2 regions of the Streptomyces sp. NPDC008313 genome follow, and region 2 is predicted to be linked to the other one. Evidence: predicted binding sites of a transcription regulator. Region 2 holds the regulator's gene; the other holds the start of a gene.

Region 1 (15,814 bases), on a different contig from region 2:
CTGCCCGAGCCGACGATGGCGCTGCTCGTCTCCGGCGGCCACTCCTCGCTGCTGCTGTCGACGGACATCACCTCCGACGTGCGGCCGATGGGCGCGACCATCGACGACGCGGCCGGCGAGGCCTTCGACAAGGTGGCCCGCGTGCTGAACCTCGGCTTCCCCGGCGGCCCGGTCATCGACCGGTACGCGAAGGAGGGCGACCCGAACGCGATCGCGTTCCCGCGCGGGCTCACCGGGCCGCGCGACGCCGCGTACGACTTCTCCTTCTCGGGGCTGAAGACCGCCGTCGCCCGCTGGATCGAGGCCAGGCGCGCGGCCGGCGAGGACGTACCGGTCCGGGACGTCTCCGCGTCCTTCCAGGAGGCGGTGGTGGACGTGCTGACCCGCAAGGCGGTCCGCGCCTGCAAGGACGAGGGCGTCGACCATCTGATGATCGGCGGCGGTGTGGCCGCCAACTCCCGGCTGCGCGCGCTCGCCCTGGAGCGGTGCGAGGCCGCCGGGATCCGGCTGCGGGTGCCGCGCCCCAAGCTGTGCACGGACAACGGCGCGATGGTCGCCGCGCTCGGCGCGGAGATGGTGTCCCGGGGCCGCGCCGCCTCCGACTGGGACCTGTCGGCGGACTCCTCGCTGCCGGTCACGGACCCGCACGTGCCGGGCACGGCGCACGCGCACGGCCACGGCCACGACCACGTGCACGAGGTCAGCAAGGAGAACCTCTACTCGTGACCGTCGCGCTGATGTGGGAGGCCCGCGCCGTCGCCGGACGGGGCGGGGACCTGCTCGACTGGGTGCGTGCGCAGGAGCTGCCGGGGCGGCCCCTGCGCCGGGAGGTCCTGCGCGCGCCGCAGGACCGGGTCCTGGTGATCACCTGGTGGGACGCGGCGTACGACGCCGAGCTGCCCGAGCTCCCCGAGCCGGACGGGGAGCTGGTGACGCGGGCCGTGCACCGCTGGCGTTTCGAGTCGGTCTCCGGCTGACCGGACGCCTTGGGGCCCCTCGTCCGGACCGGGCCGGGCTCGCGGGGCCCGATCCGGACGGAAGACCCCGGGTCAGTCCGCCGGCGCCACCTCGGTGACCTCGGCCGCGCAGAGCAGCTCGCGGTCCGTGCCCACGCTCCGCTCCGGGCCGGTGAGCGTCAGCCGGGTCGTGTGCAGCGTCCGCGCGCTGGAGTAGCCCAGCCGCAGTTCCAGGGCGCCCGGCTCGACGACGCGGTGTCCGGCGCGGCCGGTGAACGCGGAGAGGTCACCGTGGAAGCGGAAGCTGACACGCCGTGCCTGGCCGGGGGCGAGTTCGAGCCGCTGGTAGCCGATCAGCCGGACGTCGGGCCGGGTCACCTGGGCGACCGGGTCGTGCAGGTAGAGCTGGACCACCTCGGCGCCCTCACGCGTGCCGGTGTTGCGGACGGTGACAGCGATGTCGTGCGTGCCGTCCGTGGCCGTCTCGGCCTCGGACGCGGTGAAGTCGTCCCAGACGAACGTCGTGTACGACTCGCCGTGCCCGAAGGGGTACAGCGGGGTCGGGTCCAGATTGCTGACCTCGCCGACCAGGCCCAGCGGCGGCTGGAGGTACGTCCACGGCTGGCCGCCCGGCTCGCGGGGAACGCTCACGGGCAGCCGGCCCGACGGGTTGACCCGGCCGCTGAGCACGCCGGAGACGGCCGGGCCGCCCTCCTCGCCGGGGAAGAACGCCTGCACGGTGGCCGCGAGGCGGCCGTCCCAGCGGCCGAGCGCGTACGGGCGGCCGGTGAGCAGCACGAGGACGACGGGTGTGCCGGTCGCGGTCAGCGCGTCGAGGAGCTCCGCCTGGACGCCGGGCAGGCTCAGGTCGGCGGCGTCGCAGCCCTCGCCGGAGGAGCCGCGGCCGAAGAGGCCGGCGCGGTCGCCGAGGACGGCGACGCAGACGTCCGCCTCGGTGGCGCGGGCCACGGCCTCGGCGAAGCCGGAGGTGTCGTCGCCGGTGGTGTCGCAGCCCTCGGCGTGGGTGAGCTTCGCGTCGGGGAGTTCCGTGCGCAGGGACTCCCACAGGGTGGGGATCTCGATGCCGACGGGGTGGTCGGGGTGGTTCGGGCCGACGTGCGAGGGAAACGAGTAGCAGCCGAGCATGGCCAGGGGGTCGTGGGAGCGGGGACCCACGACGGCGATTCTCGTGTCCGGGGCGAGGGGGAGCGCGCCGGTGGGGTTGGCCAGCAGGACGACGGACGCCTCCGCGATACGGCGGGCGAGGTCGCGGTTGCCCCGCGAGTCCAGGTCGATGGTCTCGGCGGCCGGGGAGGCCGCGCCGTCCAGCAGGCCCAGTTCGCACTTCTGGATCAGGACCCGGCGGGCCGCCGTGTCCACCAGGGACTCGGGTATCCCCCCGGCCCGGACGGCCGAGGTCAGCGCTTCTCCGTAGCACCGCAGCGTCGGGAGCTCGACGTCGATGCCGGCCGCGAGGGCGGCGTGGGCCGCGCCGGCGGGGCTGTCGGCGACCTTGTGGAGGGTTTCCAGGAAGCCGATGCCGAAGTAGTCGGAGACGACCGTGCCGGTGAAGCCCCACCGGTCGCGCAGGAGTCCGGTCAGCAGGGCCGGGTCGGCCGACGCGGGGACGCCGTCGGTCTCGTTGTACGCGGCCATCACCGAGCGGGCGCCGCCCTCGCGCAGGGCCAGCTCGAACGGGGGCAGGGTCACGTCGGCGAACTCGCGCACGCCCGCGCGCACGGGCGCCAGGTTGCGGGCGCCCGCCGAGGACGCGTACCCGGCGAAGTGCTTGAGGGTGGCGATGATCCCGGCGGACTCCAGGCCCCGCACGTACGCCGTGCCGATCGTGCCGACCAGGTACGGGTCCTCGCCGATGGTCTCCTCGACGCGGCCCCAGCGCAGATCGCGTACGACGTCGAGGACCGGGGCGAGACCCTGGTGGACGCCGACGGAGGCGAGGTCGTGGCCGATGCGGCGGGCCATCTCCTCGACGAGTGACGGGTCGAAGGTTGCGCCCCAGGCGAGGGGCACCGGGTACGCGGTGGCGCCCCAGGCGGTGAAGCCCGCGAGGCACTCCTCGTGGGCGATGGCCGGGATGCCGAAGCGGCTCGACTCGGCGATCTGCTGCTGGGCGCGGGCCAGGGCCATCGCGCCGAGCGCCGGCTCCACCGGGGCGGTGCCGAAGGAGCGGGTGATCTGGCCGAGACCGCGGGTGATCACCTCGTCCCAGGCATGGGTCTCCGTCATGTCGTGCTGGTGGGGGGCGACGCCGCCGCCGTCGGTGGCGGCGCCCACCCAGATGCCGTACAGCTGGGCCGTCTTCTCCTCCAGGGTCATCCGGCCGAGGAGGTCCTCGACGCGGACGTCGGCGGGCAGGGACGTGTCGCGCCAGGGGGTGGTGCTCATGGGACTCCTGTCGTGTTCGGGGGGCACGGTGGTCGTGCGCGGGTGGCGCGGGTTCACTTGCCGCCGACGCCCATCAGTCCGCCGACGAGGGCGCGCCGGGCGACCAGGTAGACGGCGAAGATGGGGATGCCGGAGAGGACGACCGAGGCGAGCAGGGCGGGGATGTTGACGCCGAACTGGCTCACGTAGTTGAAGAGTCCGAGGGTGAGGACACGGGGTCCGTCGGACTGGGTGAAGATCAGCGGGAAGAGGAAGCCGTTCCAGGCCTGCAGCGCCGCGTAGATGGTGACGGTGCTGATGCCGCCCTTGGCCATCGGGATGGTCAGCTTGAACATCATCCGCAGCGGGGAGGCGCCGTCCAGGGCCATCGCCTCGTACAGCTCCTCCGAGACGTCCCGCAGGGTGCCGACGAGGATCAGCACGGAGACCGGCATCGCGAAGGCGGCGGTCGGCAGGATGACGGCGAGCAGGCTGTCGTACAGGTCGAGTTTCGAGATCAGCAGATAGAGCGGGACGACGACGGCCTGGGCCGGGATCGCGACGCCGAGCAGGAACATCCGGAAGGCCAGCCCCGACCAGCGGTTGCGGGCGCGTACGGCGACGTAGGCGAGGGGCAGCGCCAGAACCAGGACGATCGCGACGACGGCGGCCGCGACGATCGACGTGTTGGCGAGCAGATGCCCGAAGCCGCTGTGCAGCACGGTGTTGTAGTTGTCGAGGGTCGGGTCCGTGGGCGGCCGCAGCGGGTTGGCGGTGAGCGCCTTGTCCTGGGTGGTGAGCGAGGCCGACAGCATCGCGTACACCGGGACGATGACGACGAGCAGCCACAGGAACGAGGCGATGCCCGCGACCGGGTTGGCGCGCCGGGACCAGTGCCGGCGGGGGCGGGGGGCCGGGGGGCCCGGCCGCTGGCCGGTCTTCACCGGACGCGACCGCAGTGTGGCGTGTGACACTCCGTCACATCCCTTCGCGCGCGCTGCGCATGGAGGCGAAGCCGGTCAGCCGGACCAGGATCAGCGACAGGCCGGTGGCGACGACCACCAGGAACGACGCGATGGCGCTGGCGTAGCCGAAGTCGTAGCTCTTGAAGCCGGCCTCGTACATCAGGTAGGGCAGGATCGCGGTGTCGGTGCCCGGGCCGCCCTTGGTGAGGATGAGGACGGTCTCGAAGTAGGTGAGCGAGCCGACGACCATCAGCACGGTCGACGTGGTGATGGTGTGCCGCAGCTGGGGCAGGGTGATCGAGAAGAACTGCCGGGTCTGGCTCGCGCCGTCGATGGCCGCCGCCTGGTACAGCACCTCGGGGATCTGCCGTGCACCGCCCTGGTAGATCAGGGTGTGGAAGGGGATGAACTGCCAGCCGCCGACGAAGACGATCGCCAGGAACGCGCCGCTGGACGAGCCGAGGATGTTCTCCCGGATGATGCCGAAGTTCGGGTCGAGCAGCGCGTAGTAGAGGAGCGCGATCGCCGTCGAGGACAGCAGGAACGGCACGAAGAAGATGGCGGACAGGATGGCCCTGTTGCGCTGCCGGCCCGCCGCCCAGACTCCGAGCAGGAGGGCCACGAACGTCTGGAAGGCCCAGCTGACGACGGTCAGCAGGACGGTCACCCACAGGGACTGGACCATCCGGTCGTCGTCGATCAGCTTCTTCCAGTTGTCGAGGCCGACGTACCGCGGATCGCTCAGGCCGTCCCACTCCGTGAAGGAGAGGTAGAAGGCCAGAAGCATCGGGACGACGGCGAAGAACGCGAAGTAGAGGACTGCGGGCAGGGCCCAGGCGGCGTTCGGCCGCCCGACCCCCACCTTCCCCGCCACACGCCTCCGTCGTACGGAGGCGGTGGCGGGGCCCTGCTTGACGGGAGCGGTGGTGCTCACTTCAGCCCCTTCAGCGCACCCACGAAGCGGGCGGGCGTCGACTTCCCGACGAACAGCTTGTTGATCTCGGTGAGCATGGGTGTGGAGACGTCAGGGTCGACGGCCTGGTCCCAGCTGAGCGTGAACGCGGGCGCCTTCTGGACCATCTCGTACTGGAACTTGGCGAACTCCGGGTTGGGGGAGGCGTCGAGCAGCTTCGCCGCGTTGGCGGTCGTCGGGACGTCTCCGTTGGCGACGAGGGCCTTCGCGTACTCCTCCGAGGCGCAGGTCCTGAGGAACGCGATGGCGGCGTCCTTGTTCTTCGTGCGGGAGTTCACCGACCAGTAGTTGGTGGGGTTGCCGACGACGTTGCGGATGTCGCCGGCGCCGCCCTCGACGGTCGGGAACGCGCACCAGCCCATGTCCTTCTTGGCGAAGTCCGGGAACTTGCCGAGCTGCGTCGAGTACTCCCAGGAGCCCATCAGGTGCATCGCGGCCCTGCCCTTGGCGAAGACCGCCGGGGCGCCGGCGTTGTTGTACCCGACCGAGCTGTACTTGGAGCCGAAGGCGCCGTCGTCGATGAGGTCCCGGACGGTCTGGGCGGCCTTGAGGACGGCCGGGTCGCCCCAGCCGGAGGCGTCACCGTTCTGGATCTTCCGGAAGACCTCCGGTCCGCCGATGCGGTCGACCAGGTACTCCAGCCACATCAGCTCGGTCCAGGTGTCCGCGCCGCCGAGCGCGAACGGGGTGATCTTCGCCTTCTTGAGCTTGGCGTTGTTGTCCAGCAGCTGGTCCCAGGTGGTGGGCGGCTGCAGCTTGTGCTCGGCGAAGAGCGTCTTGTTGTAGAACAGGATCACGGGCTGCATACCGCGCATCGGTATGCCGTAGTGGCGGCCGCCGAGGTCGCCCGCCGAGAGCACGGACGGCAGGAAGCCGTTCGCCAGGACCGAGTCGACCTTGATGGTGTCCGTCAGGTCGACGAGCCTCTTCGCCTCCTGGTAGGCCTTGATCGAGCCGCCGCCCCAGTTGAAGAAGAGGTCGGGGGCGCTGGGCGAGCCCATCGCGGTGCGCAGCTTGGTGGGGTAGTCGGAGCCGGGGATCTTCTCCAGCTTGATGTCGCCCTTGGCCTTCTTGGACGCGGCGGACTTGTTGAACCGGTTGACCGCGGCCGTCTGCACCTTGACCGCGTCGTCACCCCACACGAACGCGGTGAGTTCGGATCCGCCGTCCGAACCGCTGTCGCCGGAGCCGCAGGCGGTGAGCCCGGCGGAGAGCAGGGTGGTGGCACCGGCGCCGAGGACCCAGCGTCTGCTGTAGGACTCCATGTGGCAAGCACCTTTCGCGAATGTTTCGAGTAATACTTCGAATGTTCCGGGAACCTAGGGTGCCGAGGGGGGTTCGTCAAGGGGGTGCGCAGGGATACGATCGCGGCCATGAGTCCTTCCCAAGCACAGCCCGCCAGTCGGCCCGGCAGGGCTTCCGCACAGACGGCGACGCTCGCGGAGATCGCCCGCGAGGCCGGTGTCTCGGCTCCGACTGTTTCGAAGGTGCTCAACGGCAGAGCCGACGTCGCCCCGGCGACCCGCACCCGGGTCGAGGAGCTGCTGCGCGCGTACGGCTACCGGCGCCGCAGGGCCGAGGCGAGCCGTTCGCCCCTGATCGACCTGGTCTTCCACGAGCTGGAGAGCGCCTGGGCGATGGAGGTGATCCGGGGCGTCGAGAACGTGGCCCGGGACGAGGGGCTGAGCGTCGTCCTGTCCGAGAGCGCCGGCCGGCTGACACCGGGGCGCAGCTGGGCCGACCAGGTCGCCGCCCGCCGGCCGCACGGCGTGATCCTCGTGCTGTCCGGGCTCGACGAGTCTCAGCGGGCACTGCTGACCAGCCGGTCGATCCCCTTCGTCGTCATGGACCCGGCGGGCGACCCCGGCGACAACGTGCCGTCCATCGGCGCCACCAACTGGCAGGGCGGCCTCGCCGCCACCCGCCATCTCGTCGAGCTGGGCCACACCCGGATCGGGGCGATCAGCGGACCGTCGCGGATGATGTGCAGCCGCGCCCGCGTCGACGGCTACCGGGCCGCGCTGGAGACGGCCGGGCTGCCGGTCGACCCCGCGCTGATCCGCGCGGGCGACTTCCACCACGAGACCGGCTACCGCGCGGGCCTCGAACTCCTGGGCGCCCCCGACCGGCCCACCGCCGTCTTCGCCGGGAACGACCTCCAGGCCCTCGGCCTCTACGAGGCGGCGCGCGAGCTCGGACTGCGGATCCCGGAGGACCTGAGCGTCGTCGGCTTCGACGACCTGCCGATCGCCCGCTGGGTGGGGCCGCCGCTGACGACCGTGCGGCAGCCGCTGACGGAGATGGCGGAGGCGGCGGCCCGGCTGGTGCTGCAGCTCGGCAACGAGGACGGCGCCTCCGTGGCGACACGCGTGGAACTGGCCACCAGCCTGGTGGAGCGCAGCAGCACGGGGGCACCGCCGCCGCACCCCGCCGGATGAGCGGCCACCCGGACAGGCGTTCGCCGGGCCGGACGCCGACGTGCCGGACGGCCGGGGTGCCGACGGCGGGCCGGGTGCCGGCGGCGGCGCGGTGGCAGACGGGGCCCGTCGGACCTGTGAGGTGCGTGCGGCGTATTGACGGGCCGGGCCCGGACCCCCACACTCCTGCGAAGTCAATCGGCTGAAACGCCGAAACTTTCGGAGTTCTCGGAGGTACCCCCGCAATGAGATCCTCCTTACATCCCCGCCCCGCCCGCCGCCCCCGCCCACGCTCCCGGACGCGCTCCCGGCTGGTCGCCCTGTTCACGGGCGTCGCCGCCGTCGGCGTCCTGCTCGCGGCCGGCACGACGGCACGCGCCGCCGACGCCCCGCTGCGCGATCTCGCCGAGGCCAGGGGGAAGGTGATCGGCACCGCCGTCACCGGCTCGAAGCTCACCGGCACGTACGGCGACCTCGCGGGCGGTCAGTTCAACTCGCTCACGCCCGGCAACGCCATGAAGTGGGAGACCGTCGAGCCCAGCCGGGGCAGCTACGACTGGGGCGAGGCCGACCGGATCGTCGCCTTCGCGCAGGCCCACGACCAGCAGGTGCGCGGGCACACCCTGGTCTGGCACAGCCAGAACCCGGGCTGGCTGACCGACGGCAGCTGGACGGCCGACCAGCTGAGCACGCTGCTCCAGGACCACATCACCACCGAGGTGACCCGGTACAAGGGCGAACTGGCCGCCTGGGACGTGGTGAACGAGCCCTTCAACGAGGACGGCACCTACCGCACGTCCCTCTGGTACCAGGGGCTCGGCTCCGACTACATCGCCCGGGCGCTCACCTGGGCCCACGCGGCCGACCCGGACGCCAAGCTCTACATCAACGACTACAACGTCGAGGGCGTCAACGCGAAGAGCACCGCTCTGTACGACCTGGTCAAGTCCCTCAAGGAGCGCGGCGTCCCGATCGACGGCGTCGGCCTCCAGGCCCATCTGATCCTCGGCCTGGTGCCGTCCACGCTCCAGCAGAACATCGAGCGGTTCGCGGCGCTCGGCGTCGACGTGGCGGTCACGGAGCTGGACATCCGGATGCAGCTCCCCTCCACCGACGCGAAGCTGGCCCAGCAGGCCGCCGACTACCGGGCCGTGATGAACGCCTGCGTCGCGGTGAGCCGGTGCGCCGGGGTCACCGTCTGGGGCTTCACCGACTCCGACTCCTGGATCCCCGACGTCTTCGACGGCTACGGCGCGGCGACCCCGTACGACGCGAACTACGTCCCGAAACCGGCGTACGGCGCGATCGCCACGGCGCTCGGCGGGACGTCGACCCCGCCGACGGGCGACTGCACGGCCGCGTACAGCGTCGCCAACGAGTGGAACACCGGATTCACGGGCCAGGTGACCATCAGCTGCTCCGGGGCGGCGCTGTCGTCGTGGAAGGTGAGCTGGGACTACGGCGCGGGCCAGCGGATCACCCAGGCGTGGAACGCGACATGTGCCCAGTCCGGTACAACCGTCACCTGCTCCAACGCGTCGTACAACGGGACGGTGCCGAGCGGCGGCTCGGTGACGTTCGGCTTCAACGGCACCTGGAGCGGGAGCAACCCGGTCCCGGCGGTGACGCTGGGCTGAGGCCCGTGGCGGCCGCCAGGCCGGGGTGACGGCGGGCTGCGACCTGGGCTTCGTCGGGCTTTGTCTGAGGAAACCCTGAGAAGTCTAAAATTTTGGGCAGGAAACCTGAGACAAGGCTTCTCCTCGTCATAAGTCCGACTTACGTTCTCCCTCGTGAGCGGAGAAAACGAACACGAGGACGAAAACGGGGGCGCCGCGAGACGCGGTGGCCGGCGGCGCGGGCTGGTGAAGGCCGCGGGGATCGCGCTCGCCGGCGTACTCGTCCTCTCCGCCGCGGGGGCGGGCTGGGCCTACTGGCACCTGAACCACAACATCAAGGGCGTCGACATCGACAGCGCGCTGGGCGACGACCGCCCGGCCAGGTCCGGGCCCACCTCCGCCACGCCGGAGGCGTCCGCCTCGGCGAGCCCGGCCCCGAGCACCGCGCTGAACATCCTCGTCCTCGGCTCCGACTCGCGCAGTGGCGCCGAGAACGCGAAGCTCGGCGGCGGCGACAGCGAGGGAGCCCGCTCGGACACGGCGATGGTCGTGCACATCGACGAGGGCCGCACGACGGCGACGGTCGTCAGCATCCCGCGCGACACCCTGGTCACCCGGCCGTCCTGTCCGACACCGTCCGGGGGGACGACGGCGGTGGCGTACAACGCGATGTATAACACCGCGTACTCGGTGGGCGGACCCGTCTGCGCGGTGAAGACGGTCGAGTCGATGACGGACGTCCGCATGGACCACTACCTGGAGATCGACTTCGCGGGCTTCGCCGACCTGGTGGACGCGCTCGGCGGTGTCACCGTCACCACGGACGAGGACATCGACGACGACCAGAGCCACCTCCACCTGAAGGCGGGCGAGCACCGGCTGGACGGCAGGAAGGCGCTGGCGCTGGCCCGCACCCGGCACGGCATAGGCGACGGCAGCGACCTCGGCCGCATAGGTCTGCAGCAGAAGCTGGTCAAGGCCCTGCTGGACCAGATCTCCGCCACGAACCTGCTCACGGACCCCGCCAGGCTCTACAAGGTCGCGGACGCGGTCACCGGCAGCCTCACCACCGACACCGGCCTCGACTCGCTCGGCGAACTCATGGACCTCGGCCGCAGCCTCAAGGACCTGCCGTCCGAGGCGGTCACGACCGTCATGATGCCGGTGGTCCAGGCCCCCTCGGACCCCAACAGGGTGGTGGCGGACGAGCCGGAGGCGGGCGACCTGTGGGCCTCGCTGAAGTAGCCCCACCGGAAGGGCTCCTATCCGGCGGGCCGGCCGAGGAGCATCGTCGGGGCGCCGGCCACGCGGGTCAGGAAGACGGTGAGCGCGCCCCTGCCGTGGGGCTTGGGCAGCGCCTTGCGGCGCAGTTCCTCCGGCTCGACCGCCGACCCGCGCTTCTTCACGGTCAGGACACCGATCTCGCGCTCCCGCAGCAGGACCCTCAGCCGCTTCACGTTGAAGGGGAGCAGGTCGGTGATCTCGTAGGCGGTCGCGTACGGGGTCGGGTGCAGGACGTCGGACGTCACGTACGCGATCGTCTCGTCCAGAAGTCCGCCGTCGAGCTCCTCGGCCGCCTCGGCGACCAGGTGGGCGCGGATGACGGCGCCGTCCGGCTCGTACAGATAGCGGCCGGGCGGGCGGACGCCGGGGTCGGGCAGCCCGCGCCCCCGCAGGACACGGGGGCCCGGCAGGAGGGTGGCCCGCACCAGTCCCGGTTCCGTGCCGAACCAGAGCACGGCCTCCTTCACGTCCCCGCCGTCCGAGATCCACTCGGCCTCCGCCTCGGCGGGGATCGCCTCGTGCGGGATGCCGGGTGCGATCTTCAGCGCGGCGAGCGGGGCCCCCAGGGCGGCCCCGGTGGCCCAGGACAGGGGCGGTGAGTACGCCTCCGGGTCGAAGATCCTTCCGCGTCCGCCGCGCCGCGCGGGGTCCACGAAGACCGCGTCGTACGCCGCCGTGTCGACCTCGGTGACATCCGCCTCGCGGACCTCGATCAGTTCACCGAGGCCGAGCGCGTCGGCGTTGGCCCGCGCGACCGCCGCCGTCAGCGGGTCCCGGTCGACGGCGAGGACCCGGATCCCGGCGCGGGCCAGCGCGATCGCGTCGCCGCCGATGCCGCAGCACAGGTCTGCGACGGACCGCACGCCGAGGTCGCGGAAGCGCTCGGCCCGGTGCGTCGCCACGGTCGTACGCGTCGACTGCTCGACCCCGTTCGGCGTGAAGAACATCCGCTCCGCGTCCTCGGCCCCGAACTTCGCCGCCGCCCGCTGCCGCAGCCGCGCCTGGCCGAGCGCCGCCGAGACGAGCTCGGCGGGATGCTCCCGGCGCAGCCGGGTCGCCACGGCCAGCTCCCGCGCCGGGTCGGTACCCCGCACCTCGTCGAGGAGGGCACGGCCCTCGGGGGTGAGCAGAGGGGCGAGGGAGACGTCGTTCACCGGGCCATTGTGGGCCACTGTGGGCCAGTCGGTGGATGGTGCGGGCGCGGTGGCGGTGTCGGCCCGGTGCGGCTGCCCTGGCCTGCGAGGATCCGGCGCCATGCGATCAGTACGACAAAATGAGGAAAACCGGTCGTCGGGTGGGGTGCGCACGGGGGCCGGACGGGGGACACGGGTGGGTACACGCGCACGGACCGGGGCGCGGGCCGGGGCGTCGACCGGGCCGCGGGCCGGATCGCGGCCGACCCGGACGAGGGCCGGGGCCGGGGCGCGGGTGCGGGCCGGGATCGTCGTGCTCGCCGCGGCCTCGCTCGCCGCCGGCTGCGGACAGGCCGGTACCGGAGCGGGGGCCGGGACGGGTACCGGCGCCGGCGACCGGAGGCTGGAGCAGCAGGCGCGGCCCGCACAGCCGGGCCAGCCCGCCGGGCACGCGCAGGGGCGGCCTCCGCTGAAGGCGCCGGCCGCCCGCGCCCTCGACTCGTACGCCACCGGACTGCACAGGTCGTACGCCGCCCGGGTCGCCGCCGCGAAACACTGGAAGCTGGCGAAGCTCCCCCTCGTCCCGCCCCCGCCCCCGGCGAAGAAGCCGGTCCTCACCACCCGCGAGGGCTTCGAGGTGGACGGGCACGAGGACGAGGACCTCCCGCCCGTCTTCACCACCGTCCCCACCGAGGACAAGGTCGTCTTCCTCACCATCGACGACGGCGCCGAGAAGGACCCGGCGTTCCTGCGGATGATGAGCGAGCTGAAGATCCCGTACACCGTCTTCCTCAGCGACTTCGCGGTGAAGGACGACTACGGCTACTTCCGCCGGATGCGCGACCGCGGTGTCGTACTGAACAACCACACCCTCCACCACCGCTACCTCCCGGCGCTCTCCTACAAGGAGCAGAAGCACGAGATCTGCGGCATGCAGGAGGTGATGAGGAAGCAGTTCGGCGAGCGCCCGGCGCTCTTCCGGCCGCCCTACGGCAACTACGACCGCGACACCCTGCGCGCCGCGAAGTCCTGCGGGGTGAAGGCGGCCCCGCTGTGGGACGAGGAGGTCTACGTCGACCACTGGGAGTACCGCGAGGACGACCGGGACCTGCACCCCGGCGACATCGTCCTCACCCACTTCCGGGGCCGCGGCGAGTGGGACGGCACGATGCCCGACATGGTCCGGCGCTTCCTGAAGAAGGTCACGGACAAGGGGTACGCGGTGGCGCGGCTGGAGGACTACCTGTGACCTCGCGGACGCGCGCCCCGCTCGCGCTCGTGCTCGCGTCCGTGCTGCTCGCCGGGCTCGTCGGCTGCGCCCAGTCCGTCGATCCGATCGAACGGCTGGGCAAGAAGGCGGCGCAGCGGGTGCGGACGCCGGAGCCGGACGCGGTGAGCTACGGCCGCTGGGGACTCGCGGGACCACTGGCGCCGCCGCCGAGACCGCCCGCCCGGCCCGCCGTCCGCGTCGGGCGCCGCGGGCTGCCCCCGGTCGTCGACCGGGTGCCGACCCGCGAACGGGTCGTCTTCCTCACGTACGGTGACGGCGCCGAGCGCGACCCGCGCTTCACGGAGATGGTGCGGGAACTGCGGCTGCCGGTCACGCTCTTCCTCACCGACCGGGTCGCGGGCCCCGGATACGGACAGCTGGCGCGGCTGCGGTCGGCCGGCGCGAGCGTCGAGAACAACACCCTGGACCACACCTCGTTGCGGGGACTGCCGTACGCGGGCCAGCGCGCGGAGATCTGCGGCCAGCAGGAGAAGCTGAGGCAGCGCTTCGGAGTCCGCCCCCGGCTGCTGCGCCCCCCGTACGGCACCTACGACGAGACGACGCTCCGGGCCGCCGCCGACTGCGGCGTCGACGCCCTGGTCCTGTGGCGCGACCCCCACCGCCTCCACCCCGGCGACATCATCCGCCACCACCCCACTCCCCGGCTCCTCCACCACATCCAGCGACAGGGCTTCACGGTGGCCCGCCTGGAGGACTACCTGTAGGGGAGGTTTCCAGCCCGTCCGGCGTCTGAGGACGAGGCCGTCAGGCCGATACGGGGGCCCGGGGGCAGCGCCTCCGAGACGCCCACACCCGCCCCGGGTGACGAAAAACCCACGCCGCGCCGCAGGCGATTGGCACTCCGCTTGACCGAGTGCTAATCGCGGTCATAGTCTCGGACCTGGCACTCCCCACCGGAGAGTGCCAATAGCGACGGGCAGGTCCGGCACCCGCGACGACGGATCCACCTGGTCGCCACCTCAGACAGTTAACCCCGTGAGATCTCCGAAGGGGGAGGTCGGATCGTGACGACCGCCAGCTCCAAGGTTGCCATCAAGCCGCTCGAGGACCGCATTGTGGTCCAGCCGCTCGACGCCGAGCAGACCACGGCCTCTGGCCTGGTCATCCCGGACACCGCGAAGGAGAAGCCCCAGGAGGGCGTCGTCCTCGCGGTGGGCCCGGGCCGTGTCGAGGACGGCAAGCGCGTCGAACTCGACGTCGCCGTCGGCGACGTCGTGCTCTACAGCAAGTACGGCGGCACCGAGGTGAAGTACAACGGCGAGGAGTACCTCGTCCTCTCGGCTCGCGACGTGCTCGCGATCATCGAGAAGTAGTTCACCGGCACCACCAGTTTTTCTACGAACTGCGCCCCTGGCCCCCGCGACCTCATGAAGCCGGGCGCCGGGGGCGCTGTTCTTTTTTTCCAGAGGTTCGAGAGGACTGACTCAGCTCCATGGCGAAGATCCTGAAGTTCGACGAGGACGCCCGTCGCGCCCTTGAGCGCGGCGTCAACAAGCTTGCCGACACGGTCAAGGTGACGATCGGCCCCAAGGGCCGCAACGTCGTCATCGACAAGAAGTTCGGCGCCCCCACCATCACCAACGACGGTGTCACCATCGCCCGTGAGGTCGAGGTCGACGACCCGTACGAGAACCTCGGCGCGCAGCTGGTGAAGGAGGTGGCGACCAAGACCAACGACATCGCGGGTGACGGTACGACCACCGCCACCGTGCTGGCCCAGGCGCTCGTCCGCGAGGGCCTGCGCAACGTCGCCGCCGGCGCGTCCCCCGCCCTCCTCAAGAAGGGCATCGACGCCGCCGTCAAGGCCGTCTCCGACGAGCTGCTCGCCACGGCCCGCCCGATCGACGAGAAGTCCGACATCGCCGCCGTCGCCGGTCTGTCCGCCCAGGACAGCCAGGTCGGCGAGCTCATCGCCGAGGCGATGGACAAGGTCGGCAAGGACGGTGTCATCACCGTCGAGGAGTCCAACACCTTCGGTCTGGAGCTGGACTTCACCGAGGGCATGGCCTTCGACAAGGGTTACCTGTCCCCGTACATGGTGTCCGACCAGGAGCGTATGGAGGCCGTCCTCGACGACCCGTACATCCTGATCCACCAGGGCAAGATCTCCTCCATCCAGGACCTGCTGCCGCTGCTGGAGAAGGTCATCCAGACCAACGCCTCCAAGCCGCTGCTGATCATCGCCGAGGACGTCGAGGGCGAGGCCCTGTCGACCCTGGTCGTGAACAAGATCCGCGGCACGTTCAACGCGGTGGCCGTCAAGGCGCCCGGCTTCGGCGACCGCCGCAAGGCCATGCTCGGTGACATCGCCACCCTCACCGGTGGTCAGGTCATCGCCGAGGAGGTCGGCCTCAAGCTCGACCAGGTCGGCCTGGACGTGCTCGGCACCGCCCGTCGCGTGACCGTCACCAAGGACGACACCACGATCGTCGACGGCGGCGGCAGCGGGGACGAGGTCGTCGGCCGCGTCAACCAGATCAAGGCCGAGATCGAGAACACGGACTCCGACTGGGACCGCGAGAAGCTCCAGGAGCGCCTCGCGAAGCTGGCCGGCGGCGTCTGCGTGATCAAGGTCGGCGCCGCGACCGAGGTCGAGCTCAAGGAGAAGAAGCACCGTCTGGAGGACGCCATCTCCGCGACCCGCGCCGCGGTCGAGGAGGGCATCGTCTCCGGTGGCGGCTCCGCGCTCGTCCACGCCGTCAAGGTGCTCGAGGGCAACCTCGGCAAGGAGGGCGACGAGGCCACCGGTGTCGCCGTCGTCCGCCGCGCCGCCGTCGAGCCGCTGCGCTGGATC
Region 2 (15,814 bases):
CGGGCCAGTTCCCGCAGCCGTCCGGGGTCCAGGCCCAGGGCCTGCCCGACGACGAGGTAGTTGTCCTCCACGTATCCGCCGAAGTAGGCGGGGTCGTCGGAGTTGACGGTGCAGAGGAGTCCGGCGTCCATCATCGCGGGCAGCGGGTGCTCGGCCAGGACGTCCACCGCGCGCAGCCGTACGTTGGACAGCGGGCAGAGCGTCAGCGGCACCCTCTCGCGGACGAGGCGCTCGACGAGCGCGGGGTCCTCCAGGCAGCGCAGGCCGTGGTCGACGCGTTCGACGCCGAGCACGTCCAGCGCCTCGGTGATGTAGGACGGCGGGCCCTCCTCGCCCGCGTGCGCGACGCGCCGCAGTCCGAGGGCCGCGGCGGCCTCGTACACCTCGCGGAACTTCGCCGGCGGGTGGCCGACCTCGGCGGAGTCCAGGCCGATGCCGGTGATCCGGCCGAGGTGGGGCTTCGCGGCGTGCAGCGTCTCCATCGCCGACTCGGCGGACTCGTCCCGCAGGAAGCACATGATCAGCTGGGTGGAGACGCCGTGCGCGGACTCGGACCGCTCCAGCGCGCGGGCGAGCCCCTCGATCACCGTGCCCATGGCGACGCCCCGGGCGAGGTGGGCCTGCGGGTCGAAGAATATCTCCGCGTGGCGCACGCCCTGCGCGGCGGCCCGCGCGAGGTAGGCGTCGGCGAGGTCGGTGAAGTCCTGCTCGGTGCGCAGGACGGCCATCAGCTCGTAGTAGAGGTTCAGGAACGACTGGAGGTCCTCGAACCGGTACGCCTCGCGCAGCGCTTCGGTGTCGGCGTACGGCAGGGTGACGCCGTTGCGCGCGGCGAGCGCGAACGCCAGCTCGGGCTCCAGGGTGCCTTCGATATGGAGGTGCAGTTCGGCTTTGGGGAGGGGCATCAGAGCATGGTACGGGCGTTTCACCCGTGTTTCGGAACCGGGACCGGGTCAGGTCCGCTTCGGAACCGGGACCCGGTCGAGGTCGCGGGCCACCGTCAGCTCCCCGGTGTAGCCCGCGGCGCGTGCCTGCCGCTCGAACTCCCCGGGATCGGAGTAGCGCTGGCTGAAGTGGGTGAGGACCAGATGCCGTACGCCCGCGTCCCGGGCCACCCGCCCGGCCTGTCCGGCCGTCAGGTGTCCGTGGTCGGAGGCGAGCCGCACGTCCTCGTCGAGGAAGGTGGACTCGATGACCAGCAGGTCGGCGCCGTCGGCGAGCGCGTGCACCCCGTCGCACAGCCGTGTGTCCATGACGAACGCGAAGCGCTGGCCGCGGCGCATCTCGCTCACCTCGTCGAGCGTGACCCCGCCGGCCGAGCCCTCGCGCTGGACGCGTCCGACGTCGGGCCCCGCGATGCCGTGCTCGGCGAGCCGCGAGGGCAGCATCCGGCGCCGGTCCGGCTCGACGAGCCGGTACCCGAACGACTCGACCGGATGCGAGAGCGCGCGGGTCTCCAGCGTGTACGAGGGGGTCGCCGCGAGGACACCGTCGCTCTCGACGGGCGCCTGGGCGAGCACGACGGTCTCCCGGTACGCCGTCGCGTACCGCAGCCGGTCGAAGAACCGCTGCCCGGAGGCCGGGTAGTGCGCGGTCACCTCGTGCGGCACCCGGTCGAGGTTGATCCGCTGGATCACCCCGGCGAGCCCGAGGGAGTGGTCACCGTGGAAGTGGGTGACGCAGATCCGGTTCAGGTCGTGGGCGGCGACCCCGGCGCGCAGCATCTGCCGCTGGGTGCCCTCGCCGGGGTCGAAGAGGATGCCGTCGCCGTCCCAGCGCAGCAGATAGCCGTTGTGGTTGCGGTGCCGGGTGGGGACCTGGCTGGCGGTGCCGAGGACGACCAGTTCGCGTACGGACAAGGCGCGTTACCCGGGGGGCCATTCGAGGCCGCGGCCGCCCAGCAGGTGGGCGTGCACGTGGAAGACGGTCTGACCGGCGCCCGTCCCGGTGTTGAACACGGTGCGGTAGCTGTCCAGCTTCTCCTCGGCGGCGATCTCGCCGATCTCGCGCAGCACGTCCCCGACGAGTTCGGGGGCGGCGGTGGCGAGGGCGGCGACGTCCCGGTGGTGCGCCTTGGGGACGACCAGGACGTGCGTGGGCGCCTGGGGGTTGATGTCCCGGAAGGCGAAGGTCGTCGCGGTTTCCCTGACGACGGTCGCCGGAACCTGCCCTGCGACGATCTTGCAGAACAGGCAGTCGTCCTGCGGCTCTCCGGCCACGGTCACGCTCCTCACTCCTCGTCCGACCCGTACCGCGTCATCGTATCGATCCCGGCCGTCCAAGATCACCCGGTCGGGCCGGGGTCCGTGCCGCCGTCCGTGCCGCCGTCCGTGCCGCCGTCCGTGCCACCGTCCGCCGGGAGCGGCGGGAGCGGCGGGAGGGACGGGGCCGACTTGGCCGGGGTCTCGGCGAGCGCGGCGAGGGCGATGCGGATCGCCTCGTCGAGCTGGGGGTCGCGGCCCGCCGCGTGGTCCTGGGGTGTGGGGACGACCTCGACGTCCGGGTCGACGCCGTGGTTCTCCACGCCCCACTCGTACCCCTCCAGCCAGAAGGCGTACTTCGGCTGGGTGACCAGCGTGCCGTCGACCAGCCGGTAGCGGCTGTCGATGCCGACGACGCCGCCCCACGTCCGCGTCCCGACGACCGGGCCGATGCCCAGGGCCTTGATCGCCGCGTTGACGATGTCGCCGTCCGATCCGGAGAACTCGTTGGCGACGGCCACGACCGGGCCGCGCGGGGCGTCCAGGGGGTAGCTGAAGGGGCGGGCCCCTCGCGGCACGTCCCAGCCGATGATCCGGCGGGCGAGCTTCTCGACGACGAGCTGGGAGGTGTGCCCGCCGCGGTTCTCCCGGACGTCGACGACCAGGCCCTCGCGGGTCACCTCGACGCGCAGGTCGCGGTGGAGCTGCGCCCAGCCGGAGCCGACCATGTCGGGGACGTGCAGATAGCCGAGCCGTCCGCCCGACCTCTCGTGCACGTACGCCCGCCGGTCGGCGACCCAGGCGTGGTAGCGCAGCGCCTCCTCGTCGGCGAGGGGGATCACCACCGCGTGGCGCGGATCGCCGCCGCCCGAGGGGGAGACGGTCAGCTCGACCGGCTTGCCCGCGGTGCCGACGAGCAGCGGACCCGGCCCGGTCACCGGGTCGACGGGCTCCCCGGCGACCGCGACGATCGCGTCCCCGGCGCGCACCGCGACACCGGGCGCGGCGAGCGGGGCGCGTGCCTCGGGGTCGGACGTCTCGGACGGCAGGATCCGGTCGATCCGCCAGCGCGGGGCGCCGTCCGGGCCGTCCTCGTGGCGGGAGATGTCCGCCCCGAGCAGGCCCTGGCGCCGGCCGCCCGCCCCGCCGCCGCCCGGCGAGACGTAGGCGTGCGAGGTGCCCAGCTCGCCCTGCACCTCCCAGAGGAGGTCGACGAGGTCGTCGTGGGTGGCGACCCGCTCAAGGACCGGCCGGTAGCGGTCGAGGACGGCGTCCCAGTCGACGCCGCCGAGGTCGGGACGCCAGAAGTTGTCCCGCATGAGGCGGCCCACCTCGTCGTACATCTGCCGCCACTCGGCGGCCGGGTCGACGGTCTGCCGGACCCGGGACAGGTCGACGGTGATGTTGCTGTCGCTGTCCTCGTCGCCGGAGGCCCGGCGGTCGCTGGGCACCACCTTGAGCCGGCCGTCGGTCCACAGCAGGACCCGCTTGCCGTCGCCGGTGACCGCGAAGTGGTCGGCGTCGGCGGCGAGGTGCTCGACGCGCTGCTGGGCGAGGTCGTACCGCTCCAGCTCCGACTTCGGTTCGGGGTCGTCCGGGGTGGCCCGGGAGGCGCCGAGCACACCGCGGACGGGGTGGCGCAGCCACAGCAGCCCGTCCTTGGCGGCCCGCAGCCCCGAGTAGCGGGCGGCCTCGACGGGGAACGGCACGATGCGGTCGGCGAGCCCTTCGAGGTCGATCCGGGTCGTCGGGGCGCCCTCGCTGTCGGGGGTCTCGTCCTTGTCGGGGGCCTCGAAGGGGCGTCCGTGGCGCTGCGGTCCGAACGGCGAGGGAGTGGTCGCGGCGAGGGTGATGAGGTGGGGCCGGGAACCGCCGACGAAGGCGAGGTCGAAGACGTGCTCGTCGTAGACGGGGTCGAAGGCCCGCGCCGAGAGGAAGGCGAGGTGCTTGCCGTCGAGGGTGAACGCGGGCGCGTAGTCCTGGAAGCGCAGCGGCGTCGCCTCGGTCACCGACAGGTCGGCGGTGTTGGCGAGCTTGAGCTGGCGCAGCGGCTGCGGCCCGGGGTGGGACCAGGCGAGCCAGGAGGAGTCGGGTGAGAAGACGAGCCCGGTCACGTCGCCGTCCGGGCTGCGGTCGACCTCCCGCACCTCGCCGGTCTCCCGCTCGACGAGGAGGACCCGGCCGTCGTGCGAGGCGACGGCGGCGCGGGAGCCGTCGGGCGCCATGGCGAGGCCGAGGACCCGGCCGAGCTGTCCGGCGGCGAGCCGGCGCGGGAGGGCGCCCGGCGCGGCGCCGGTGGCGGGCGCGAACTCCAGCGCGTCGTCGCCCTCGGCGTCGGTCACCCACACCACGTACTCCTCGCCGTCGGCGCGGAAGGTGCGGGGCAGCCGGGCGCGGACGCCCTGCGCGGCGGCGAGCGCGCGGGCGGGGCCGGAGCGGTGGGTGACCCAGTGGACCGCGCCGCGCACGGCGATCGCGCTGCCGCGTCCGGTGTGGTCGGGGGCGGCGGCGCCGAACCAGTGCGCCGCGTTCACGGGGTGCGGCTGGAGGTCGGTGCGCTGGCCGCCGAGCCTGATGTCGAGGCGGCGGGGTTCGGCGCCGTCCAGGTCGTCGAGGATCCACAGCTCGCCGGCGGAGGCGTAGACGACACGGTTGCCGTCGGTGGCCGCGTGCCGTGCGTAGAAGCTTCCCTCGACGGGGGTGTGGCGGCGCAGTCCCGAGCCGTCGGCGAGGGAGGAGTAGAGCGCGCCGACACCCTCGTGGTCGGAGAGGAAGGCGACCCTCCCCCACTCTCGGCTGCGCTCGAGCGGGGGAACCCCCATCCCGACCCACAGCGGGTACTCGATGTTCCCGTCGAGGTCCTCGTGCAGCCGCACGAACTCGCCGTCGCCGTCCCGGTCGATCCACAGCTTGCCGGCGGTGCCTCCCCGGTACCGCTTCCACCAGGCGGCCTCGCGCCCCATGGGCGCCGACAGCAGGAGCACGCCGCCGGGGCCGTGCGCGACGCCGCCGACGGGCCCGTACGGGAGGGTCGCCGCAGGTCCGCCGTCGAGGGGGACGGCGCGGGCCCAGGAGCGCCGGAAGCTCGCCTCGCCGTACGGGCTGATGGCCAGCACCCGGCCGTCGGCGGTCCAGCCGCGCACCTGGGTCCTGGCGCTGCCCCAGTACGTCAGCCGCTTCGACGGGCCGCCGTCGACCGGGGCGACGTGCACCTCGGGTGCCCCGTCCCGGGTGGAGGTCCAGGCGAGCGTCGTGCCGTCGGGAGAGATCCGCGGGTGGTCCACCGGGACGTTGTCGGCGCTGACGCGCCACGCCCTGCCGCCGTCGAGCGGCGCGACCCAGACATCGTCCTCGGCGGTGAAGGCGACCGAGTCGCCGTGCAGATGCGGAAACCGGAGATACGCGGACAGCGCAGACTGTGTCACCCGATCACCCTATGCAGCAGGCGCGCCGCCGGACAGGGGTTTGGATCACTTCGCCCGTCACGTCACTTGCCCTCGACGGGGCCGCAGCCGGGGTCGCCCTCGCACCAGACGGTCCGGGTCACGGTGACGGTGGGCGCGGGCCGGCCCGGGTCGTGGGAGCCGCCGCCGGGTGCGGACGTGCCGTCCGAGGCCTCGCAGTCGCCGAGGACGTCCACATGGAAGCGCTGCTTGCCGCCGACCCTCGCGGTCAGGTCGCCGCGGACGCACTTGCCGTCGACCGCCCGCGTCACCTTCCCCTTCAGGGTGATGTCCGTGCCGTCGCCGGTCTCACCCTGGCAGTCGACCCCGGCGACGTCGCGGGTGCCGGACGAGGCGGTGGCCTTCCCGGGGGTGTACGCCTTGTTCCCGCCGCCGTAGGTGGCCGTGCAGCTGAGCCACCGTACGTCGATGCCCTGCTTCTCCAGTGCCCTGGTGCCGGTCTGGTCGGTGGTGTAGGCGACGGCGGCGGAACTGAGCCCGTCCGTCGGTTCGCAGGCGGTGACGACCGACACCGCGGCGAGCACCGCGAGTCCGGCGACGGCCGGCCGCCCGCGCCCCGCCCACCGCGGTCCCTGACGCCACCGCTGTGCAGGACGCCGCCGCTGCCCGTCACGCCGCCGCTGTGCAGGACGCCACCACTGCCCGTGAAGCCTCGATGCCCGCATGGACGGCAGCGTGCCACCGTCGGGCGCGGGCGCGGTAGACCGCATGTGGCCACGGTGACGGCGGTGCCGGTGGCGCCCGGCCGCCGTGTCCGCCGCGCGCCGCCGTGTCCGCGCCCCGCCCCTCGTCAGCCGCGCAGCAGGAGCCACTCCTGCAGCTCGACGAGGTTGCCCTCCGGGTCCTTGAGGTGGGCCACGCGCATCCGGTCGGTCATCGGCGCCGGACCGTGCACCAGGCTGCCCCCGCGCGCGGTGATCGCCTCGCAGTGGGCGTCGAGGTCGTCCACGCGCAGGACCACCAGGGAGCGGTGGCCGCTCGCCGGTTCGCCCAGCTCACCGAGGACCTGCGACATCATGGCCCGGTCCTGCAGGGCGATGCCCGCGGAGCCGGTGGCGGGGCTGAACTTCTCGTACGGTCCTTCGGCCGCGCCCGACTGCGGCTTGAGGCCGAGGACGTCGGCGTAGAAGCGGTAGCAGGCCGGGAAGTCCGAGACCAGCAGCCGTACCTGTGCGAGTTCCAACGCGTCTCCCTGAGGGTGTCGGTCAGGCGTCCGGGGCGGGCGCTGGGGCCGGGGGCCGGAGGCTGGGGCAGGTGTAGAAGGTACCGGGCCGCCCGCCCGTGGGGCCGGACCGGCGGGCGAGCGGGACCGGCGGGCGGGCAGACCGGCGAGCGGTCAGGACCAGCGGCCGGTGCGTCCCAGCAGCAGGGCCGTCGCGGCCGTTCCGGCGGTGGAGGTGCGCAGCACGCTGCGGCCGAGCCGGTAGGGCTTCGCCCCGGCCTCGGTGAACAGGGCCAGCTCCTCGGGCGACACCCCGCCCTCCGGCCCGACGACGAGCACGATGTCGCCCCGGTCGGGGAGTCCGGCGGTGGCCAGGGCCTCCACACCCGTCTCGTGCAGGACGGCGGCGAACTCCGCTTTGGCGAGAAGTGCGGCAACCTGCTTGGTCGTCATCGCGTCCGCGACCTGGGGGAAGCGCGTCCGGCGGGACTGCTTGCCCGCCTCGCGTGCCGTGGCCCGCCACTTCGCCAGCGCCTTGAGGCCCCGCTCGCCCTTCCACTGCGTGATGCAGCGGGAGGCCGCCCAGGGGACGATCGCGTCGACGCCGGTCTCCGTCATCGTCTCGACGGCCAGCTCACCCCGGTCGCCCTTGGGCAGGGCCTGTACGACGGTGACGCGCGGCGCTTCCTCGGGCTCGTGGTGGACCGGTTCGAGGTCCGTCACCACGAGGCGGTCCTTGCCCTCCGCCGACCGCACGACTCCCCGGGTCCAGCGCCCGCGTCCGTCGGTGAGGACGACCTCCTCGCCCGCCCGCAGCCGCTTCACGGAGACGGCGTGCCGCCCCTCGGGCCCGTCGAGCACGAACTCCGCGGCGCCGTCGGCCAGTTCCTCCACCACGAACACCGGCGCGGTCATCGGCCCGCACCTCCTCCCGCGTGCCGGGACAACGCCCTCGCCGCCGCGTCCAGCTCGTCCACCAGGACCTCGACGAGCCCTCCGGCGGACAGCTCGCGGGCCATCCGGTGCCCCTGGCCCGCCCACAGCGCCATGCCCTGCGCGTCACCGGCCCGGGCGGCGGCCTTGCGCAGCGGAGCGGCGAGGTGGTGGACCTGGGGGTAGGCGGCGGGCGCGTACGGGCCGTGTTCGCGCAGGAAGCGGTTGACCAGGCCGCGCGCGGGACGCCCGGAGAACGCGCGCGTCAGCTCCGTACGGACGAAGAGCGGGTTGGTCAGCGCCTGCTTGTGCAGGGCGTGGGCGCCGGACTCGGGGGTGGCGAGGAACGCGGTGCCGAGCTGGGCGGCGCTCGCCCCGGCCGCGAGGGCGGCGGCGATCTGGCCGCCCCTCATGATGCCGCCGGCCGCGACGATCGGGATGGTCACGGTCTCGCGGACCTGGGCCAGCAGCGAGAGCAGTCCGACGCCGGAGCCGTCCGCCTCCGGGACGTCGCGGTGGCTGCCCTGGTGGCCGCCCGCCTCGACGCCCTGCGCGATCACCGCGGCGGCGCCCGCCCGCTGCACGGCCAGCGCCTCCTCGGCCGTGGTCGCGGTGACCAGGGTCAGGGTGCCGGCGCGGGCGAGGGAGTCCAGTACCTCGCGCGAGGGGCAGCCGAAGTGGAAGGAGACGACGGGCACCGGGTTGTCGAGGAGTACGGCGAGCTTGGCGTCGTACCCGTCGTCGCGGCCGCTGTCGGGGTCGCCGAGCTCGGTCTCGTACCAGGCGGCCTCACCGGCGAGCTGGTTGGCGTAGACCTCGACGGAGGCCGGGTCCGCGTACTCGGGCTGCGGCATGAACAGGTTGACGCCGAAGGGGCGGCCGGTCAGCCCGCGCACCTGCTTGATCTCCTGGTACATGCCGTCGGCCGTCTTGTACCCGGCGGCGAGGAAGCCGAGCCCGCCCGCCTCGGACACGGCGGCGACGAGATGCGGGACGGAGACACCGCCCGCCATGGGCGCCTGCACGATCGGGTGAGGGAAGAGATCGGTCAGTGCGGAGGACATGACGGCATGTTGTCACGCCCCCCGCACGACTCCGAATCGGGGAGCGGTTCAGCCCGTCCGGCGTCTGAGGACTGGGGGCCCAGGGGGCAAAGCCCCCGGAATACGGGAAGGGAAGGGGCGGAGGGGGCGAAAAACCACCGCACCCCACCACCCCGCACGTCCCGTCACCGCCCGTTGAACGCGTCCTTCAACCGCGAGAACAGCCCCTGCCGCCCCAGCTGACTGTGCCTGCCCGGAGGCCAACCCCCGGACCCCCGGCCAGACCCGCTCACCGCCCGTTGAACGCATCCTTCAACCGCGAGAACAGCCCCTGCCGCCCCAGCTGACTGTGCCTGCCCGGGGACCAACCCCCGGCCCCCCGGCCAGACCCGCTCAACGCCCGTTGAACGCATCCTTCAACCGCGAGAACAGCCCCTGCTGCCCCGGCTGACTGTGCCTGCCCGGGGACCAACCCCCGGACCCCCGGCCAGACCCGCTCAACGCCCGTTGAACGCATCCTTCAACCGCGAGAACAGCCCCTGCTGCCCCGGCTGGAACTGCCCTGTCGGCCGCTCCTCGCCCCGCAGCTTCGCCAGTTCCCTCAGCACCCGCTCCTGCTCGGCGTCGAGCTTCGTCGGCGTGGTCACCTCGACGTGCACGATGAGGTCGCCGCGTCCGCCACCGCGCAGGTGGGTGACGCCGCGCCCGTGCAGCGGGATCGACTGCCCGGACTGGGTGCCGGGCCGGATGTCGACCTCCTCCAGCCCGTCGAGCGTCTCCAGCGGCACCTTCGTACCGAGCGCCGCCGCCGTCATCGGGATGGTGACCGTGCAGTGCAGATCGTCGCCGCGCCGCTGGAACATCGCGTGCGGCAGCTCGTGGATCTCCACGTACAGGTCACCGGCGGGGCCGCCGCCGGGGCCGACCTCGCCCTCGCCCGCGAGCTGGATCCGCGTGCCGTTGTCGACACCGGCCGGGATCTTCACGGTCAGGGTCCGGCGCGAACGCACCCGCCCGTCGCCGGCGCACTCCGGGCACGGCGTCGGGACGACCGTGCCGAAGCCCTGGCACTGGGGGCAGGGCCGCGAGGTCATGACCTGGCCGAGGAACGACCGGGTGACCTGCGAGACCTCACCGCGGCCGCGGCACATGTCACAGGTCTGCGCGCTCGTACCGGGCGCGGCACCCTCGCCGCTGCAGGTGGCGCAGACGACGGCCGTGTCGACCTGGATGTCCTTCGTGGTGCCGAAGGCCGCCTCGTCGAGCTCGATCTCCAGCCGGATCATCGCGTCCTGGCCGCGGCGCGTGCGCGACCGGGGGCCGCGCTGCGACGCCGTCCCGAAGAACGCGTCCATGATGTCGGAGAAGTTTCCGAAGCCGCCCGCGCCGAAGCCGCCCGCGCCGCCGCCCGCCTGGGACAGCGGGTCGCCGCCGAGGTCGTAGACCTGCTTCTTCTGCGGGTCCGACAACACCTCGTAGGCGGCGTTGATCTCCTTGAAGCGCTCCTGCGTCTTCGGATCGGGGTTGACGTCCGGGTGCAGCTCGCGGGCGAGCCTCCGGAACGCCTTCTTGATCTCGTCCTGGGAAGCGTCGCGGCTCACGCCGAGTACGGCGTAGTAGTCCGTGGCCACCTACGACTCCGCCAGGATCTGTCCGACGTACCGTGCCACCGCTCGTACCGCTCCCATCGTTCCCGGGTAATCCATGCGGGTCGGTCCGACCACGCCCAGTTTGGCTACTGCCTCGCCGCCCGAACCGTAGCCGACCGAGACCACGGACGTGGAGTTGAGTCCCTCGTACGCGTTCTCGTGCCCGATCCGTACGGTCATGCCCGAATCCCCGGCCTCGCCAAGGAGTTTGAGGAGCACGACCTGTTCCTCGAGGGCTTCGAGGACCGGCCGGATGGTGAGGGGAAAGTCATGTCCGAAGCGGGTGAGATTGGCGGTACCGCCGATCATCAGCCGCTCCTCGGTCTCCTCGACGAGCGTCTCCAGGAGGGTGGAGAGTACCGTCGCGACCGTCCCCCTGTCCTCGTTCTCGAAGGCGTCCGGCAGGTCCTGCACGAGCTGCGGGACGTCCGCGAAACGGCGGCCCGCGACCCTGCTGTTGAGCCGCGCCCGCAGATCGGCGAGCGAGGCCTCGCCGAACGGCGCCGGGCAGTCGATCATGCGCTGCTCGACCCGGCCCGTGTCGGTGATCAGGACGAGCATCACGCGCGCGGGGGCGAGGGAGAGCAGCTCCACGTGCCGCACGGTGGAACGCGTCAGGGACGGGTACTGGACGACGGCGACCTGCCGGGTCAGCTGCGCGAGCAGCCGCACCGTACGGCCCACGACGTCGTCGAGGTCCACGGCGCCGTCCAGGAAGTTCTGGATGGCGCGGCGCTCGGGGGCGGTCATCGGCTTGACGCCCGCGAGCTTGTCGACGAACAGCCGGTAGCCCTTGTCGGTGGGGATGCGTCCGGCGCTGGTGTGCGGCTGGGCGATGTAGCCCTCGTCCTCCAGGGCCGCCATGTCGTTGCGCACGGTAGCCGGGGAGACCCCCAGCCGGTGCCGCTCGGTGAGCGCCTTGGACCCGACGGGCTCCTCGGTGCCGACATAGTCCTGGACGATCGCGCGCAGCACTTCCAGCCTGCGTTCACTGAGCACCGCGCACACCTCCAGCTGTCGTCCCCTGGCGCCTCGCCTGGCACTCAGCGCGTGCGAGTGCCAGCATTCCCCGGCCCAGTGTACGGCCGGTGGGTACGGCCCGGGCAAGGGGCGGCCCCGCGATCTGTCGCGATGTCCCGCGATGCCTACTCACGGGTACGAGCCGGTCCCGCTGCGCTGTCGCCGCGCGGGCTCCCGGACGCCCGGCGGGGACAGCCCTTAGCGTCGACGCATGACGGTGACTCGGGAAGAGCCGCGGTGGGCGGAAGCGGGCTGGGAGCGGCTGGCCCCGGGGGTGGGCAGGCTGCGGCTGCCCGTCTGGGACTGCACGGCCGGACTCGTGGCGGGCCCGGCGGGGGCGCTGCTGGTCGACGCCGGGTCCAGCCCGGCGGAGGGCACGCGGCTGCGGGAGGAGACCGGGCGGCTGCTCGGCGGGGGCCGGCGGGTGACGCATCTCGCACTGACCCACGCGCACTTCGACCACGTCTTCGGGGCGTCGGCGTTCGCGGACGCGGAGGTGTTCGGCGCGGTGGGCCTGGACGCCGTCCTGGCCCACGGCCGGGAGGAACTGCGCGCGGACGCCGTGCGCAACGGGCAGGACCCGGGGGTCGCGCGCGAGGCGGCCGACGCCCTGCTCCTCCCCCGGCTGTCCGGTGCGTCCGCCGTGGACCTGGGCGGCGGCCTGAGCGCCGTGCCGGTCGGTGTGGGGCCCGGCCACACCTCCCACGACCTGGCCGTGGTCGTCCGGTCCACGTCCCCCGGGTCGCGGCCGGTGGTCTTCTGCGGCGACCTGGTGGAGGAGTCGGGCGAGCCGCAGGCGGGCTTGGACGCGGTGCCGTCGCACTGGCCGGCGGCACTGGACCGGCTGCTCGCGCTGGGCGGCGAGGAGGCGGTGTACGTCCCCGGGCACGGCGCGGCGGTGGACGCCGCGTTCGTCCGGGCCCAACGGGACGCGCTGACCCGGCGTTTCGGGGTGCCGTAGGAGGTACGCCGTCGGAGGTGCGTCTGGTCCGGGGCGCCTGGTCCGGGTGCCGTGGAAGGTGTTCGCGCCGCCGTCCTCGGCGTGTCGCGGCGCGGTGCGCGACACGCCCGGCCGGCTTCTCCTATCGTCATCCGAATGCGCCAGTACTCTCCGGACCTGACCCCGCCGTGGAAGAAGCCGAAGACCGTCCCCGAGGTGCCGGCGGAGCCCGGTCTGGTGGTCGAGGAGCCCGGGACCGGTTTCTGCGGCGCGGTGATCCGCTGCGAGGCGGGCACGGTCACGCTGGAGGACCGCTTCGGCAAGCACCGGGTGTTCCCGATGGAGCCGCGGGGCTTCCTGCTGGAGGGGCGCGTGGTGACACTGGTCCGCCCGTCGGCGGGGCCCGCGCGGCCCGCCCGTACGGCGTCCGGCTCCGTCGCCGTGCCCGGCGCGCGGGCCCGGGTGGCGCGGGCGGGACGGATCTATGTGGAGGGCCGCCACGACGCCGAGCTGGTCGAACGCGTCTGGGGCGACGATCTGCGCGTCGAGGGTGTCGTCGTGGAGTACCTGGAGGGCGTCGACGACCTGCCGTCGATCGTCGCGGACTTCGCGCCGGGCCCGGACGCCCGGCTCGGCGTCCTGGTGGACCACCTGGTCCCCGGCTCGAAGGAGTCCCGCATCGCGGCCTCGGTCACGAGCGGGCACGCCCTGGTCGTCGGCCACCCCTACATCGACATCTGGGAGGCCGTGAAACCCGCGTCGGTGGGCATCGCGGCGTGGCCCCGGGTGCCGCGCGGCCAGGACTGGAAGACGGGGGTGTGCCGGGCCCTGGGGTGGCCGGACAACACGGGCGCCGCCTGGCAGCACATCCTGTCCCGGGTGCACTCCTACAAGGACCTGGAGCCGGCCCTCCTGGGCCGCGTGGAGGAACTGATCGACTTCGTCACGGAAGGCGGTGAGGCCTGACGCCCGGGTAGGTGCCGAATTCGCTGGTGTCCAGTTCCACGCCGAGGAACTCCAGCGGAAGAGGATCACCGAACTTCGAGATCCGCTGTGCCCGGTAGTCGGCGCCCTGTCCGTCGCCGACGGGCTCGGTGAGCAGGACACAGTGCGCCACAACGGGGTCGACGACGAGATAGGCGGGCACCCTGCCCGCCGCGTAGATCGATCGCTTGGCCCCGTAATCCCGGTCGACACTGGTCTTGGAGACGACCTCGACCACCAACGTGATCAGCTGGGACGGCAGCAGACGACCGGAGTCCGGGCGGAGTTCACGCTCCAGCACCACCAGGTCCGGTACGGGCTCACTTGCCTCGTCGATGATGTCGACGTCCTGGGTCTGCAACCGTGCCCACCGCTTGCGAGGGATCTGATCCTGCACCTCCTCGACGATCAGGTTGTGCACCAAATCCGGACTCGCCATCATCACGATTTCCCCCCGAAGAAGCTCGACCCTGACGCCCTCGGGAGGCTCGAACTTCTCGAAGAACTTCGTCATCCCGCGCTCGTCCACAGCGGTCATCTCCGTAGCCCTCCAGATCCGCCGCGTTACTCTCGCGCGGCAGCTTACGAACCAGGTTAGGGGGCCGCCTCGGGATCCGCACCGATTCACTCCCCCGAGTGATCAGTCCACCAGATCCCGCACCACCGCGTCCGCCAGCAGCCGCCCGCGCAGCGTCAGCGCCGCGCTGCCGGCCTCGTACGGAGCCTCCTGGAGGAGCCCGTCGGACAGCGCGCGGCGTGAGGCCGCGAGGCCCGCCTCGCGCAGCAGGGACAGCGGGACGCCGTCGCGCAGGCGCAGTTCCAGCAGGATCCGCTCGACCCGCCGGTCCTCCTCCGAGAGGAGTTCACGCCCGGCCCCCGGCGACTTCCCCGCCGCCAGCGCGCCCGCGTACGCCCCGGGGTGCTTCACGTTCCACCAGCGCACCCCGCCGACGTGGGAGTGGGCGCCCGGTCCCGCGCCCCACCAGTCGGCTCCGCGCCAGTACAGCTCGTTGTGCAGGCAGCGGGCGGCCTCGGAGGTGGCCCAGTTCGACACCTCGTACCAGTCGAAGCCGGCCGCCGAGAGCATCTCCTCGGCGATCAGATAGCGGTCCGCGTGGACGTCGTCGTCGGTCATCGGGACCTCGCCGCGCCGGATGCGCCGGGCCAGCTGGGTGCCCTCCTCCACGATCAGCGCGTACGCCGAGACGTGGTCGGGTCCGGCGCCGAGCGCGGCGTCCAGCGAGGCACGCCAGTCGTCGTCGGACTCACCGGGGGTGCCGTAGATCAGGTCGAGGTTGACGTGGTCGAAGCCCGCCGCGCGGGCCTCGGCGACGCAGGCCTCGGGGCGGCCGGGCGTGTGCGTGCGGTCGAGCACCTTCAGGACGTGCTGGCGGGCGCTCTGCATGCCGAAGGAGATCCGGTTGAAGCCCCCGGCGCGCAGCGTCGCGAGGTACGCCGGGTCCACCGACTCCGGGTTCGCCTCCGTCGTGATCTCCGCGTCGTCCGCGAGGCCGAACTCGTCACGGATCGCGCCCAGCATCCGTACGAGGTCGCCGGCGGCCAGCAGCGTGGGCGTGCCGCCGCCGACGAAGACGGTACGGGCCGGGCGGCGGTCGTCGCCGAGGACCTTGCGGGCGAGGCGGACCTCGTCGGTCAGGGTGGACGCGTAGTTGTCGCGGGAGGCGAGCACGCCCCCGGTGCCCCGCAGCTCGGTGGCCGTGTAGGTGTTGAAGTCGCAGTAGCCGCAGCGGGTCGCGCAGTACGGCACGTGGAGGTAGAACCCGAGGGGGCGTGCGGCGGCGTCCGCCAGGGCGTGCGCGGGCAGCGCCCCGTCGTCGGGCACGGGTTCACCGTCGGGGAGTGCGGAAGGCATGCGTTCCATTGTCCCGTACGCGCCGGGGTTTCCCCGCCCGCGCGTCCGGTGCCCGCGGGGGCCGCCCCGCCGGTGCCTCCTGGCGGCCCTCGCCCCTGCCCGCGGGCGCGGGGTCCGCGGCCCGCTCCGCCTGCAGCACCAGCAGCGCCAGGTCGTCCTCCGGCGGGCCGCTGCCGAACTCGTGCACCAGCCCGCGGATCCGCTCGGCGATCAGCTGGGCGCTGAGGCCGGCGCAGCCGGCGAGGGCCGTGGCGAGGCCGTCGGCGTCGTCGAGCTGCCGGGAGCCGCTGCGACGCTCCGTGACCCCGTCGGTGACGCACAGCAGGGTGTCGCCGGGACGCAGCTCGAACGTGTCCGCCGTGTACGTCTCGTCCTCGATGACACCCAGCAGGGTCTGCGGCAGGGCCACCTCCCGTACGCCACCGGCGGGGTCCAGGAGCAGCGGCAGCGGGTGCCCGGCGGAGGCCACGGTGCAGCGGACGCCGCCCTCGAACGGCACCAGCTCGCCGTAGAGGAGGGAGAGGAAACGTGTCTGCGGGCCCTCC

What was found. The regulator HrcA, encoded in region 2, represses chaperone genes, less so after heat shock. The targets are predictions, from matches to a motif close to TTNGCACTCNGNNNNNCNGAGTGCNAA.
Region 1: the regulator HrcA is predicted to act here: its motif matches at 13,854-13,880, upstream of groES (co-chaperone GroES).

The regions. Positions count from the first base shown of each region.
Region 1 covers NZ_JBIBFR010000001.1:468,912-484,725, reverse strand. Annotated here, with positions in the region: gene tsaD (tRNA (adenosine(37)-N6)-threonylcarbamoyltransferase complex transferase subunit TsaD) at 1-726, shown strand, start outside; gene ACFY93_RS02165 (hypothetical protein) at 723-977, shown strand; gene ACFY93_RS02160 (glycoside hydrolase family 3 N-terminal domain-containing protein) at 1,050-3,362, opposite strand; gene ACFY93_RS02155 (ABC transporter permease subunit) at 3,416-4,300, opposite strand; gene ACFY93_RS02150 (ABC transporter permease subunit) at 4,320-5,240, opposite strand; gene ACFY93_RS02145 (extracellular solute-binding protein) at 5,237-6,544, opposite strand; gene ACFY93_RS02140 (substrate-binding domain-containing protein) at 6,653-7,717, shown strand; gene ACFY93_RS02135 (endo-1,4-beta-xylanase) at 7,942-9,333, shown strand; gene ACFY93_RS02130 (LCP family protein) at 9,487-10,557, shown strand; gene ACFY93_RS02125 (methyltransferase domain-containing protein) at 10,575-11,750, opposite strand; gene ACFY93_RS02120 (polysaccharide deacetylase family protein) at 12,037-12,978, shown strand; gene ACFY93_RS02115 (polysaccharide deacetylase family protein) at 12,975-13,724, shown strand; gene groES (co-chaperone GroES) at 14,025-14,333, shown strand; gene groL (chaperonin GroEL) at 14,453-15,814, shown strand, end outside.
Region 2 covers NZ_JBIBFR010000005.1:17,862-33,675, forward strand. Annotated here, with positions in the region: gene ACFY93_RS08440 (adenosine deaminase) at 1-905, opposite strand, end outside; gene ACFY93_RS08445 (ribonuclease Z) at 954-1,859, opposite strand; gene ACFY93_RS08450 (HIT domain-containing protein) at 1,866-2,219, opposite strand; gene ACFY93_RS08455 (S41 family peptidase) at 2,285-5,626, opposite strand; gene ACFY93_RS08460 (hypothetical protein) at 5,689-6,189, opposite strand; gene ACFY93_RS08465 (VOC family protein) at 6,456-6,848, opposite strand; gene ACFY93_RS08470 (16S rRNA (uracil(1498)-N(3))-methyltransferase) at 7,002-7,742, opposite strand; gene ACFY93_RS08475 (nitronate monooxygenase) at 7,739-8,824, opposite strand; gene dnaJ (molecular chaperone DnaJ) at 9,301-10,434, opposite strand; gene hrcA (heat-inducible transcriptional repressor HrcA) at 10,435-11,451, opposite strand; gene ACFY93_RS08490 (MBL fold metallo-hydrolase) at 11,684-12,433, shown strand; gene ACFY93_RS08495 (DUF3097 family protein) at 12,569-13,378, shown strand; gene ACFY93_RS08500 (Uma2 family endonuclease) at 13,356-13,934, opposite strand; gene hemW (radical SAM family heme chaperone HemW) at 14,037-15,269, opposite strand; gene ACFY93_RS08510 (SpoIIE family protein phosphatase) at 15,244-15,814, opposite strand, start outside.